DNA from 2 places in the Gottfriedia acidiceleris genome. Region 1 is predicted to be linked to the other one. Evidence: a T-box and tRNA genes for the amino acid it is inferred to sense, from the RefSeq annotation. Region 1 holds a T-box; the other holds one or more tRNA genes.
What was found. A T-box is a leader RNA that pairs with one kind of tRNA and senses whether it is charged. The one in region 1 lies ahead of serS (serine--tRNA ligase), so its partner is inferred to be a tRNA-Ser.
Positions count from the first base shown of each region.

Region 2: it encodes a tRNA-Ser, which carries the amino acid that the T-box ahead of serS (serine--tRNA ligase) is inferred to sense. The anticodon was not compared.

Region 1 covers NZ_CP096034.1:23,126-29,969, reverse strand. The annotation lists gene serS (serine--tRNA ligase) at 25-1,299, opposite strand; T-box leader at 1,367-1,591, opposite strand; gene pdxT (pyridoxal 5'-phosphate synthase glutaminase subunit PdxT) at 1,642-2,229, opposite strand; gene pdxS (pyridoxal 5'-phosphate synthase lyase subunit PdxS) at 2,242-3,126, opposite strand; gene MY490_RS00090 (serine hydrolase) at 3,260-4,588, opposite strand; gene guaB (IMP dehydrogenase) at 4,701-6,164, opposite strand; gene MY490_RS00080 (YaaC family protein) at 6,280-6,844, shown strand, end outside.
Region 2 covers NZ_CP096034.1:1,576,570-1,583,413, forward strand. The annotation lists gene cysW (sulfate ABC transporter permease subunit CysW) at 1-43, shown strand, start outside; gene MY490_RS07445 (sulfate/molybdate ABC transporter ATP-binding protein) at 55-1,137, shown strand; gene ispG (flavodoxin-dependent (E)-4-hydroxy-3-methylbut-2-enyl-diphosphate synthase) at 1,198-2,298, opposite strand; gene MY490_RS07455 (hypothetical protein) at 2,416-2,748, opposite strand; gene MY490_RS07460 (DUF1189 domain-containing protein) at 2,867-3,625, opposite strand; tRNA gene MY490_RS07465 (tRNA-Asn) at 3,939-4,013, shown strand; tRNA gene MY490_RS07470 (tRNA-Met) at 4,026-4,102, shown strand; tRNA gene MY490_RS07475 (tRNA-Ser) at 4,115-4,204, shown strand; gene MY490_RS07480 (superoxide dismutase) at 4,412-5,020, shown strand; gene MY490_RS07485 (MFS transporter) at 5,138-6,355, shown strand; gene MY490_RS07490 (peptidoglycan D,D-transpeptidase FtsI family protein) at 6,458-6,844, shown strand, end outside.

The sequences.
Region 1 (6,844 bases):
CTCAAATACCATCTGCTTTTTTAATTATTTAATTACTTCTTTTCCACCCATATATGGACGAAGAACTTCAGGAATAATTACTGAGCCATCTGCTTGTTGGTAGTTTTCTAAAATTGCAGAAACCGTTCGTCCAATTGCTAGACCAGAGCCGTTTAATGTATGAACAAATTCTGGTTTTCCTTTCGGATCACGTCTAAAGCGTATATTCGCTCTTCTTGCTTGGAACGCCTCAAAGTTACTACAAGAAGAAATTTCTTTGTATGCATCATAGCTTGGTAACCAAACTTCAATGTCGTACGTTTTTGCAGAAGAAAATCCAATATCTCCAGCACATAATGTAATGACACGGTATGGTAATCCTAATAATTGAAGAACTTTTTCAGCTTGACCTGTTAATTTTTCTAACTCAATATAAGAATCTTCAGGTTTTACAAAGCGCACTAGTTCAACTTTATTAAATTGATGTTGGCGAATTAATCCTCGTGTGTCACGACCAGCAGAACCTGCCTCAGAACGGAAACATGCGCTATATGCAGTATATGCAATCGGTAATTGAGCAGCATCAAGAATTTCGTCACGGTGATAGTTTGTTACAGGTACTTCTGCAGTTGGTACTAAGAAAAAGTCTTCTTTCTCGATACGGAATGCGTCTTCTTCAAATTTTGGTAGTTGTCCTGTGCCGATCATGCTAGCACGATTTACAAGGTTTGGAGGTAATACTTCAGTGTATCCATGCTCCTCTGTGTGAAGATCTAACATAAAGCTGATTAAGGCACGTTCAAGTCTAGCTCCTAAGCCTTTATAGAAAGTAAAACGGCTACCAGTAACTTTTGCTCCACGTTCGAAGTCTAAAATGTCTAAATCTACTCCTAAGTCCCAATGTGCCTTAGGTTCAAAATCAAATGTACGAACTTCACCTATTCTACGAATTTCAACATTATCGTCTTCTGTTAATCCAACTGGTACTGAATCACTAACTAAGTTGGGAATTGTAAATAAAATAGCATCTAGTTGTTCTTCTAAAGTTCTAATCTCTTCATCTAAAGCTTTAATTTTATCTCCAACTTCTCTCATCTCAACAATTAGTGCTTCTGCATCTTTTTTCTCACGCTTTAATACACTAATTTCTTGGCTAACTTCATTCCGTCGGCTTTTTAAACCTTCAACCTGAACAAGTAGTTCTCTACGGTTTAAATCTAAGTCTTCAAATTTTTCGATATAGCTTATGTCGCCACCACGTAACTGAAGTTTTGTTTTAACATCTTCAAAATTACTACGTAATAATTTAATGTCTAACATTTTTAATTCCTCCTATTCTTTTATTGTCTAAAGGATAAAAATAAATACAAAAAAGCCCTCATCCCATAAAAGGGACGAGAGCTACCCGCGTTGCCACCCTAATTGAAGAATTAATATTAATCCTTCCACCTTAGTATAGTTAACGGACTATAGTACCGGAGTTACTTACTAGCTTTACAGCATTCCGTAACCCGCTCAAGAATGGATTCACAAGTCTTCATTATCGGTTTGCACCAACCACCGACTCTCTATAAATTTAGAACTTGCTACTATTTTCTTTCATCACTTTAAACAATTTAAATTATATAATAATTTACTATAAGCTTTTACTTTTTTCAATAGTTACATACTTAAATTTGCACTTTTTTCTTTAACCATCTCTACAAAGTAATTCATAAAACGGTAATCATTCGTTAATTCTGGATGAAAAGATGCTGCTAACATGTGATTTTGTCTAACTGCTACAATATTCCCCTCATGTTCTGCAATAACTTCTGCATCACCTGATACTGAACGAATAAATGGTGCTCTGATAAATACAGCTGGGTAGTCTTCACATACACCATTAATTGGGATGTTTACTTCAAAACTATCCACTTGTCTACCATAAGCATTACGTTCAGCTACCATATCCATAACTCCTAGATGCACCGTGTCATCATTTGCAATCTCTTTTGAAAGTAAGATCATGCCTGCACATGTACCGAATGCTGGTAAACCATTTTCGATTTTCTCTTTTAATGGTTCTAATAACCCAACGTGGTCAAGTAACTTACGCATTGCAGTGCTCTCTCCACCAGGTAATACAATACCATTAAGTCCATCTAAATGGTCTACACGTTTCACGATAACAGCTTCAGCACCACATGCTTTAATTGCATTTATATGTTCTTGAACTGCACCTTGTAATGCTAATACACCTATTTTCATAAATTCACCAACTTAAATGCTACGATCTTGCATACGATCTGCTGCAGCAAGTTGTCTCATGTCGATACCTTTCATAGCAGGACCTAAGTTTTTAGAAAGGTTAGCGATTAATTCATAATCTTGATAGTGAGTAGTAGCTTGTACAATCGCACGAGCAAATTTCTCAGGGTTTTCTGACTTGAAGATACCAGATCCTACGAATACACCGTCAGCTCCTAATTCCATCATTAAAGCTGCGTCTGCAGGTGTTGCTACGCCGCCAGCCGCAAAGTTAACAACTGGTAAACGACCAAGCTCTTTAATTTGAAGTAATAATTCAAATGGAGCGCCAAGGTTTTTAGCTTCAACCATTAATTCATCACGAGATAAACCAACTACTTTGCGGATTTCTCCGTTAATTTGGCGTAAGTGACGTACTGCTTCTACAATGTTCCCAGTACCTGGCTCACCTTTTGTACGTAGCATAGATGCGCCTTCACCAATACGACGAAGTGCTTCACCTAAGTTACGGCAACCACAAACGAATGGAACAGTGTAATCTGATTTATTAATATGGAAGATATCATCTGCTGGAGATAATACTTCACTCTCATCGATGTAATCTACTCCCATTGCTTCTAAAACACGCGCTTCAACGATATGTCCAATACGTGCTTTAGCCATTACAGGAATACTAACAGCGTTAAGAATTTCCTCAGTAATACTTGTATCAGCCATACGAGCTACTCCACCAGCTGCACGAATGTCAGATGGTACCTTTTCTAATGCCATTACTGCTACTGCACCAGCAGCTTCTGCAATTTTAGCTTGCTCAGCATTTACTACGTCCATAATAACGCCGCCTTTTTGCATTTCTGCCATGCCGCGTTTTACACGTTCTGTTCCTGTTAAATTCATTGTTATGCCCCTCCATTATTAAAGCTTACTTGGTAACATTTTAGTATTTCTCTTCCCCTAGTTAAAGTTACCTTACTTTTATTTTACTGAAAAAATGACAACTTAACAATTACTGATATATTTATATAGAAATTTATTTAAATAAACCACCAATTCCGCTTATGATACTATCCCATAAATTTCCAAAAAATGATCCAATTCCTCTAAATGATAAAACTAGCCAATTTGCTTTATCAACACTTTTATCAACTACTAAATCGTACGATTGATTATTAGTATTGATAAATCCTAAATCTTCATTCTTTGAAGATTTAACCACTATTTGTCCAACCTTAGTACCTTTTTTAATTGGAGCTTTAATATTGCCATCCTTATCGATTGACTTACCTGATAATTGGACTGTTGCTTTATAATTTTTAGCTTCACCGCGTTTTACAGCTAAAGTAACGTCGTCTTTTGCTACCACTTTTACTTCTTTATCTTTACCTTTAACTACTTTTACTGTTTTATTACCTTTTATTGTTTGTCCTTTTGAAACTAATGTAACCTTTTCGAAGTTACTGAACCCGTAATCCATTAATTTAGCTGTTTCACTAAATCTTGAGTTATAAGAGTTTGCCCCCATTACAACAGTAATATAACGTTGACCGTCTCTTTTAGCAGTTCCAGTAAAACAGAAGCCTGCAGAATCTGTTGAACCTGTTTTTAATCCATCCATACCTGGGTACTGAAATACTAATCCTGGTAACATCCAGTTCCAGTTATCCATTTTTACTGGATATTTTCCGCCCTCTTGGAATGTTTTCTTTGGAATTGAAGAAGTTTGAAGTACTTCAGGATATGTTTTGATTAGATTATAAGCTAATTTTGCAACACCGTTTGCTGACATAATATTTTCATCAGTAAGGGAAGTTCCCTCTGGTTGCATACCTTGTAAGTCTTTGTTTACTAAACCAGTAGCATTAACAAATTTAACGTCTCCTAAGCCTAATTGCTTTGCTTTAGCGATCATTAATTGGACGAAGTTTTTCTCAGATCCACCAATTTTTTCTGCTAGTGCTATTGTCGCACCGTTTGCTGAATAAATAGCAGCTGCTTCGTATAATTCTCTAACTGTATATTGACCACCTAATTCAAGTGGTACGTTAGATAATCCAGTGTTTTGGGAGATTTTATGAGCATAATCAGAAACTGTTACCTTCTCGTCCCAAGAAATTTTTCCATTTTTTATCGCTTCATTAACTAGATACTCTGTCATCATTTTAGACATACTTGCAATCGGTAATGGAGCTTTTGAATTTTTTTCATATAATATTTTCCCTGAATTTGCATCAACTAAAATTGCAGCTTTAGCTTGAATGCCTAAAACATCCTCTGCAGCAACAGGTCGTAAATTCATTGGGATAATTATAGTTATCGCTAATGCTATTACGATCAATTTCGTTAGTATTTTCTTTCCAATCACTGTTTTACCTCCAACCTTTAATCTCACTTGTACATTTTAACACATTTATTTCCCAAAAAATAGGCAACTACAATTTCTTGTAATTGCCCTAGGTAGATTGCTTAAATTATTATAGTGAGTAATTTGGTGCTTCTTTTGTAATATGAACATCGTGTGGATGACTTTCACGTAATCCAGCACCAGACATACGAATAAACTGTGCGTTATCTCTTAATTCTTTTAATGTAGCAGTACCACAGTAACCCATACCAGCTCTAATTCCACCAATTAGTTGGTGAACTGTATCAGCTAATGGGCCTTTATATGGAACACGTCCTTCGATACCTTCAGGAACTAGTTTTTTATTACCCTCTTGGAAATAACGATCTTTACTTCCTCTTTCCATTGCTCCAACAGAACCCATACCACGGTATACTTTAAATTGTCTACCTTGGAAGATTTCTGTTTCACCAGGGCTTTCTTGTACACCAGCAAACATACTACCTAACATAACTACATGTCCACCAGCTGCAAGAGCTTTAACGATATCTCCAGAGTATTTAATACCACCATCTGCAATAATAGGAACTCCGTACTCTCTAGCTACAGAAGCACAATCATAAACTGCAGTTAGTTGAGGAACACCTACTCCAGCAACAACACGAGTAGTACAGATAGAACCTGGTCCAATACCAACCTTTACGATATCTGCTCCAGCTTCAATAAGTTCTTTAGTTGCTTCACCTGTTGCAACATTACCAGCGATTATTGCCAAATCTGGGAATCTACTTCTAATTTCTTGTACTTTTTCAATAACGCCTTTAGAGTGACCATGTGCTGTATCAATTACAATTACATCGACATTAGCTTTCACTAAAAACTCTACTCTTTGAAGTGCATCTTTTGTTACTCCTACTGCTGCACCTACAAGTAATCGTCCTTGTTGATCTTTCGCTGAGTTTGGAAACTCAATTACTTTTTCAATATCCTTAATTGTAATTAGGCCCTTTAAAGTACCGTCTTCATTAACTAGGGGTAGCTTTTCAATTTTATGTTTTTGAAGAATTTTTTCTGCTTCTGCAAGTGTAGTTCCAACAGGAGCAGTTACTAGATTTTCTTTTGTCATAACATCTGAAATAACAATTGAATAATCTTGAATAAAACGTAAATCACGATTTGTTAAAATACCTACTAATTTTCTATTCTCTGTATCGTTTACGATCGGTACACCTGAAATACGATATTTACCCATTAAATATTCAGCGTCTGCTACTTTATGAGTCGGTGTTAAGAAGAATGGATCATCAATTACACCACTTTCAGAACGCTTTACTTTGTCTACCTGTTCAGCTTGCTCTTCAATTGACATATTTTTGTGGATGATACCTAATCCACCTTGTCTAGCCATTGCAATAGCCATATCTGCTTCTGTAACTGTATCCATTCCTGCGCTGATTAATGGAATATTTAATTGAATTTTCTCAGTTAATCTCACACTTACATCAACTTGATTTGGAAGTACTTCAGATTTCGCTGGAACTAGTAAAACATCATCAAAAGTAAGTCCTTCTTTTACGAATTTTGATTCCCACATAAAAAAGCCCCCCTATACACGTATAAATATTATTAGTAGATTAACAATAGGATAAAACACTGTCAAGGAAGTCAAATTATGTTTAAATATTCAGTTAATAAGGAGTTCCTCTCTTATGTTATACTCGTATAGTAATGTTTGGGATGAGCTATGTTATTTTAGCTCTGCACAATATTCAAAAAACTATCTTCAAACAAAATATGAACGAACAAATTCCAAGGAACAAAAAACGAAGGCTTTCCGTAATGCTTATCCGTTTTTATATTATATTGAGCATGGGAAAAGTTATTTTCATGCAGCTCAAAATTCTCAAATTAATGTAAAACCTACATTACTGTTTTATGGGCTTGTACAATTATTAAAAGCTTGTATCCTCACCGTAGATCCTGATTACCCAAGTACCACTTCCATCCTGGCTCACGGTGTTACCTCAAGAAAAATAAAAAAAGTAGGATACTCTTTTGTTGATGACGAAGTTAAAATCCAGAAAAATGGATTATTTACTCATGCTTCTAAAGTATTATTTAATTTAAATAATTTAGAAAGTGAAAAGTTTACAATGCTTCAGCTTTTACAATCGATACCTGAATTAAATAAGGTTCTTAAAATTACCAAAAAAGGCAATTTATTTCTCCCAGTTACTGTTGATCATGATGTAATCACTCTACCTGAACAAATTT
Region 2 (6,844 bases), 1.6 Mb from region 1:
AAATATCATTGAATGGAAAGTTCTAAAGGAAGAGAAACAATAGGAGAGGATTGTATGTCAATTAAAGTTTCAAATGTAATGAAAAGTTATGAAAATGAAACTGCCTTAAAAGGAATTGATTTAAATATTAAAAAAGGGGAATTGGTTGCTTTATTAGGTCCATCCGGGTCGGGTAAAACAACATTGTTGCGAATAATTGCCGGATTAGAAAATCCAGATTTGGGTGAAATATTTTTTGAAGATCAGGATGTAGCAAATGTGCAGGTAAAAGAAAGAAATGTAGGATTTGTATTCCAGCATTATGCTTTATTTCAGCATATGACTGTTTTTGAAAATATTGCATTTGGTTTAAAAGTTAGACCAAGAGCTACCCGTCCTTTAAAAAGAAAAATTAATGAGAAAGTGATGGAATTACTCTCACTAGTAAAATTAGAAAGCTTTGCAAATCGATTTCCTTCTCAATTATCTGGTGGACAAAGACAACGCGTTGCATTAGCTAGAGCATTAGCTGTTGAACCAAGTGTATTATTATTAGATGAACCATTTGGGGCATTAGATGCAAAAGTTCGAAAGGATCTAAGAAGATGGTTACGTAAACTCCATGATGAAATTCATATTACGAGTATATTTGTAACGCATGATCAAGAGGAAGCGCTAGAAGTTGCAGATCGAGTTGTCATTATGAATGGTGGGACAATTGAACAAATCGGAACACCTGAAGAAGTTTATCATACACCAGCAAGTCCGTTTGTTTATGATTTTCTTGGCAAAGTAAATTTATTTCATGGAAGGATAAATAAGGGAAGCTTAATAAGTGGAGGATTAGAAATCCCATTACCAGAACTAGTTGAGCAAGAACATAAAGAACATAAAGAGATTACGGGGTATGTTCGTCCCCATCAAATTACAATTGAAAAATTTGAAACAAATCAAACATCGATCAGTGCAATCGTAACCCATATTCATGCTGTTGGACCGATCGTATATGTGGAAGTTCTACGGGAGGATACAAATGATTATGTTGAAATCGAACTCATGAACGAATTATTTTACGAACTAAAAATTCAACTTGGAGAAAGGGTATTTGTCCGTCCTAATGAATTGAAAGTATTTATTCCTCAAGATTATTCGATTTGAGAAAGATAGGAAAAGAATAAAAAAGGTTAAGGAGCAGTGTCCTTAACCTTTTTGTTATTATTAACCTTTTGCTGCTTCTAGTTCAGCTAGTTTTTCTTTGGCAATGATGTCGATTTCGCGTTTTAGTTCTTCAACCATTGTTGCTTCTGGTACTTTACGTACGATTTCCCCGTGACGGAATAGTAATCCTTCACCACGAGCTCCAGCAATACCAATGTCTGCTTCGCGTGCTTCACCAGGACCGTTTACTGCGCATCCAAGTACGGCAACTTTAATTGGTACTTTTAGTGTCGAAATGTATTCTTCAACATCATTTGCGATACTAATAAGGTCAATTTCGATACGACCACATGTAGGACATGAAATTAATGTTGCAGCATTTGAAGATAAACCGAAAGATTTAAGTAATTCTCTTGCAACTTTTACTTCTTCAACTGGATCTGCGCTTAATGAGATACGCATTGTATTTCCGATCCCTTTACTAATGATTGCACCTAAACCAGCAGCACTCTTAACTGTACCAGCAAACAAAGTACCAGATTCAGTAATACCTAAATGTAAAGGATAATCGAAAGCTTTTGATGCTTTTTCATATGCTTCAATTGCAAGGTTTACATCTGATGCTTTCATCGAAACGATGATGTCATGGAAATCTAAATCTTCAAGGATTTTAATATGATGTAATGCACTTTCAACCATTCCATCAGCAGTTGGGTAACCGTATTTCTCTAAGATTCGTTTTTCTAATGAACCAGCATTAACACCGATACGAATCGGAATTCCTTTAGCTTTAGCAGCATTTACTACTGCCTCAACTTTTTCTTTACGACCGATATTACCTGGATTAATTCTTATTTTATCTACTCCGCCTTCAATTGCTTTTAAGGCTAATTTATAATCAAAGTGTATATCTGCAACAAGTGGTATGTTAATTTGTTTTTTTATATCGGCAATTGCATTTGCAGCTCTTTCGTCTGGTACTGCAACTCGAACAATCTGACATCCAGCTTCTTCAAGTCGTTTAATTTCTGCAACTGTTGCTTCAACATCGTGTGTTTTTGTCGTTGTCATACTTTGGATTGAGATTTCATTTGCTCCACCAACAACTACATTACCTACTTTAACTGCACGTGTTTTACTTCTATGTGTAATTTCGTTCACGAGTAACTCGCTCCTTCAAAAATAACTTTATTTCTATTTTTTATAAATCTACATTATCATATTTTCTTCATGATTACTCATTTTATCAACTGGTTCTAAAGAAATATATCACAAATTTTATTTTTGTGAAGAGTAAATTGGGAATTTATATGATTTTCCACTTTGAATTTTAGTAGGTGAAAGTCCATTGTTTAATGCGCTAAAATCTTTTGTAATTTGGCTAATTGGCTGGTTAAAATCAGGATTAAGGTCTTCAATAATTCCTAAAACAGTGTCACCGTTTTTAACTTGAATTTTCTCATATTTTGGAAGTGAGGTTGATTTTGTTTCAGATTTTGTGGCTTTTGCCACTGTAGCAATATGTTTAGTTGGGATTGTCCCTACTTGTAGGTCAAAGAATATTATATATGCAAGCAATAAAGAACCTAGTAAAAAAGCTATTTTTTTCATTAATAATCACTCCTTTTGTAGACTATATGCTTGTCCACAACGAATATTCCTACTAGGAGCTTGGACTAATAAATATTTTAGCAAAAAAAAAGAAGTGTGAAACACACTTCATCAAACATTATTTTTTAGAAGGTAAATTTTTAATTGTTAATGTGAACATAGCAACTGTTATTAAAATAAAAATTAAAGTTTGGAATAGAATATTTATTTTCAATAATCCGAGCAATAAATAAATAACAGTAGGTAGTGTTAAGCTATACGAAACAATGGCAAAGCGTTGTCTGAAAGGCAAGTGCTTAGTCGACTTAAATAAAGCTGTTAAAAACGCTAATAATGTAGCAACTATAAATATGAAAATACTGTAACCCAAATAAAATAAGAAAAATAACGCGATTAAGACTACTGGAAGTGCTTCTTTTATATTTTCAATAAATTTTGTAACTTTGGCTTTATTTATTACACCTGATTTTAATGAAGGGTAAGGGAAATCTTGCTCACCTTTATCATTTTTCATAATTATTCTATTTTTTAATACAACAAATGCATACTGTTCATTTTTTAATTTTGTAGGTATAACTGTTTCATTTGGATAAAAAGCATATTTATATTCGCCAATATTTCGTTCAAATGGAGTATTGTCATTTATTGTTATTGATCCTTTGCTTAAAGAAATTGTCTGAACATTATCTTTAAGCAAATCAGAAAAATTGTTCACCTGAAGCTTCACATCTTTTACTAATGAAAAGAATCCAGGAAGAGTATATAAAATTGCAAGTAGGAAAAGAAAAAAGATTGTTTTACCGATTTTTTGGAGTCTAAATCTTAATATTGTTTTTGGCGAGTATAAACTAAACCAAAATTGTTTAAATATATTCATAAACTCATCCTTTCTTTTTTATGTTATTTCACTTCCCGAAATTTATTATGTAACTTTCGGGCTATTTTGTATATTATAATCTTTTTTTGGTAATTGAATATTAAACTTTAATTAGAATGATAAGAGTAAATAAGAAGAGAAGGACAATGACTTTAGAATCGAAAGTGAGTTTTGCTTTTAAATATAGATAAAACAATTTTTTCACTTAAAAATAGTTAATATAAATTAATAATCAAAAAAAATAATAAAAAGTGTTGACCTCTAGTTTAGAATATGATAAATTAAATATTGTCTTAAGGACAATACGAATTATTCCGCAGTAGCTCAGTGGTAGAGCACTCGGCTGTTAACCGAGTGGTCGTAGGTTCGAATCCTACCTGCGGAGCCATTTATATAGTTTGGCGGTGTAGCTCAGCTGGCTAGAGCGTACGGTTCATACCCGTGAGGTCGTGGGTTCGACTCCCTCCGCCGCTACCAATATTTTATTATGGAGTAATACCCAAGTCCGGCTGAAGGGATCGGTCTTGAAAACCGACAGGGGTGTAACAGCCCGCGGGGGTTCGAATCCCTCTTACTCCTTAATTAGTGAAAAAAGTCTTCAACTTTCATGTGGAAGACTTTTTTCGTTTTTTAATCTTCTATGATCCACATTGCTTAAATAATTTTCTTCCAAAAATTAATCTTTTTTACTTTCTTTCCCTTTTCTGAGCATTACTATTGAAATCTTTCAGTATATTTGATAACTTTAAATTGAAATTCACTATTATCTTTGGGAGGAAATAAAAAATGTCAAAATTTGAATTACCACAATTACCTTATGCATATGATGCATTAGAGCCACACTTTGATAAAGAAACAATGAATATTCACCACACTCGTCATCACAATACATATGTAACAAACTTAAACGCTGCTTTAGAAGGTAAAGAAGTAGCTGCTTCTTCAATTGAAGAATTAATTTCTAACTTAGATGCACTTCCAGAGGGTATCCGTACAGCTGTACGTAACAATGGTGGTGGACATGCTAACCATAGCTTATTCTGGACTTTATTAACTCCAGAAGGCACAGGCACTCCAGTTGGTGAAGTTGCTGAAGCAATTAACGCTAAATTCGGTAGCTTAGATGAGTTTAAAGCTGCTTTCACTCAAGCTGCATTAACTCGTTTCGGTTCTGGTTGGGCTTGGTTAGTAGTAAACAATGGTGAGTTAGAAGTGACTAGCACAGCTAACCAAGATTCACCTCTAATGGAAGGTAAAACTCCTATCTTAGGTTTAGATGTATGGGAGCATGCTTACTACTTAAACTACCAAAACAAACGCCCAGACTACGTAGGTGCATTCTGGAATGTAGTAAACTGGGAAAAAGTAGAAGAGTTATACCAAGCTGCTAAATAATTTATAAAAAATGAACACTACTTAATTTAATTAAGTAGTGTTTTTTTTTATGTTAAAAAAAAGGATAAATTTTCATTTACTCGGAAAACTAGTTCATGAGACAAAGGAGAGTATAGTATGAGTAAGTGGAAATTTTTAATAGGTGACGTAGATTTAAATAAAGACTTAATTCTTTTACTGAGTGTCGGTGGATTGTTTACTTTAGCGACAGCTTTATCTAGCACATTTGTAAATGTTTATTTGTGGAAGCAATCAAATAATTATTTACCAATTGCTTCTTACCAATTTTCGATCGCATTTTTTCAAGCTCTTACATTTGTAATAGCAGGCAGATTAGCTAAAACAATTGATCGAGTTTTTATTTTAAGAGCTGGTATTTCTTTTTTGGCAATATTCTACATAGTCGTTTTACTATTTGAAACGAAGACATTATTAGCAACAATTTTAATTGGAGCGATTTTAGGGGTAGGTAATGGCTGTTACTATTTAGCGTTTAACTTATTAACGTTTGAAGTTACAGAACCTGAAACTAGACAATTTTTTAATGGTTTCTTAGGGCTAATTAATTCGTTCACGGGAATGCTCGGTCCATTTATAGCTGGAGCGATTATTTCTTCAATGATTGGAAATAAAGGTTACCATTTTGTGTTTCTTGCTGCCGTTATTTTATTTATATGTGCAGTGGCCTTAAGTTGTTTCTTAGTTAGACGGGAACTTGATAGTGAGTTCAATATTAAGCGCGTCATTCAAGAAAGAAAATTAAATGAAAATTGGCGGAAAGTAACATATGCTAATTTCTTTCAGGGGATTCGTGAAGGGATTTTTGTGTTTGTTATTTCAATTTATATTTTCTTATCCACAGGAAGTGAATTTGCATTAGGGAAATACGGATTAATTACATCGTTAATTAGCTTTATTACCTATTATATTGTTACTAGAATTATAAAGGAAAATTTTAGAATGAAAGCTATATTTATTGGTGGTTTTTTACTATTTTGCGCTGTTTTTGTAATCGCTTTTAAAGTTTCATTTCCTTTATTAATCATTTACGGTGCAATAATTTCTTTAGCATATCCAATCATTTTAGTACCTTACTTATCTTTAACATATGATATAATAGGAAAATCGTATAAGGCCAGGGAATATAGAGTTGAATATATCGTTATACGTGAAGTGTATTTAAATAGCGGTAGAATGCTTTCTATTGCCGTGTTCATTGTTTGTACATCACTATTCCAACCAGAACAAGTTATTCCATTATTAATGTGTTTGTTTGGTGCAGGACACCTTTTGGTCTATTTCGTAATGAGGAAATTAGAATATAAGCATGCTTAAGTATTTTCACTAAATTGTCAAAAACTTAGCAGTGATTCCTTTTTCAAATCATTAAAATATTAATATGTAGAATAAGTAATTGTAGAAAAAAGAGGAGAAAAAATGAATAAGCCTAAGAAATATAAAATCACATTACCAACACGACTGAATACACTATTTTTTCTTGTGTTTGTCTTATTTTCATTTTTAATTCTAAGATTAGGTGTCGTACAAATTGTTAAAGGTGAAGACTATAAATTAGAATTAGAGCGTACAGAAAATATGACCGTCGATCAAGCTGTACCAAGGGGAAAAATTTTAGATCGTAATGGAAAGGTTGTCGTAGATAATACGCCTTTACGTACAATTACGTATACAAGAAAAAAAGGGACAACTTCAGGTGAGTTATTAACAATGGCTACAAAGTTAAAAAGTTATCTTAAGATGCCAACTAATAAAATAACTGAACGAGATAAAAAAGATTATTGGTTATTAACAAATCCTAAAGAT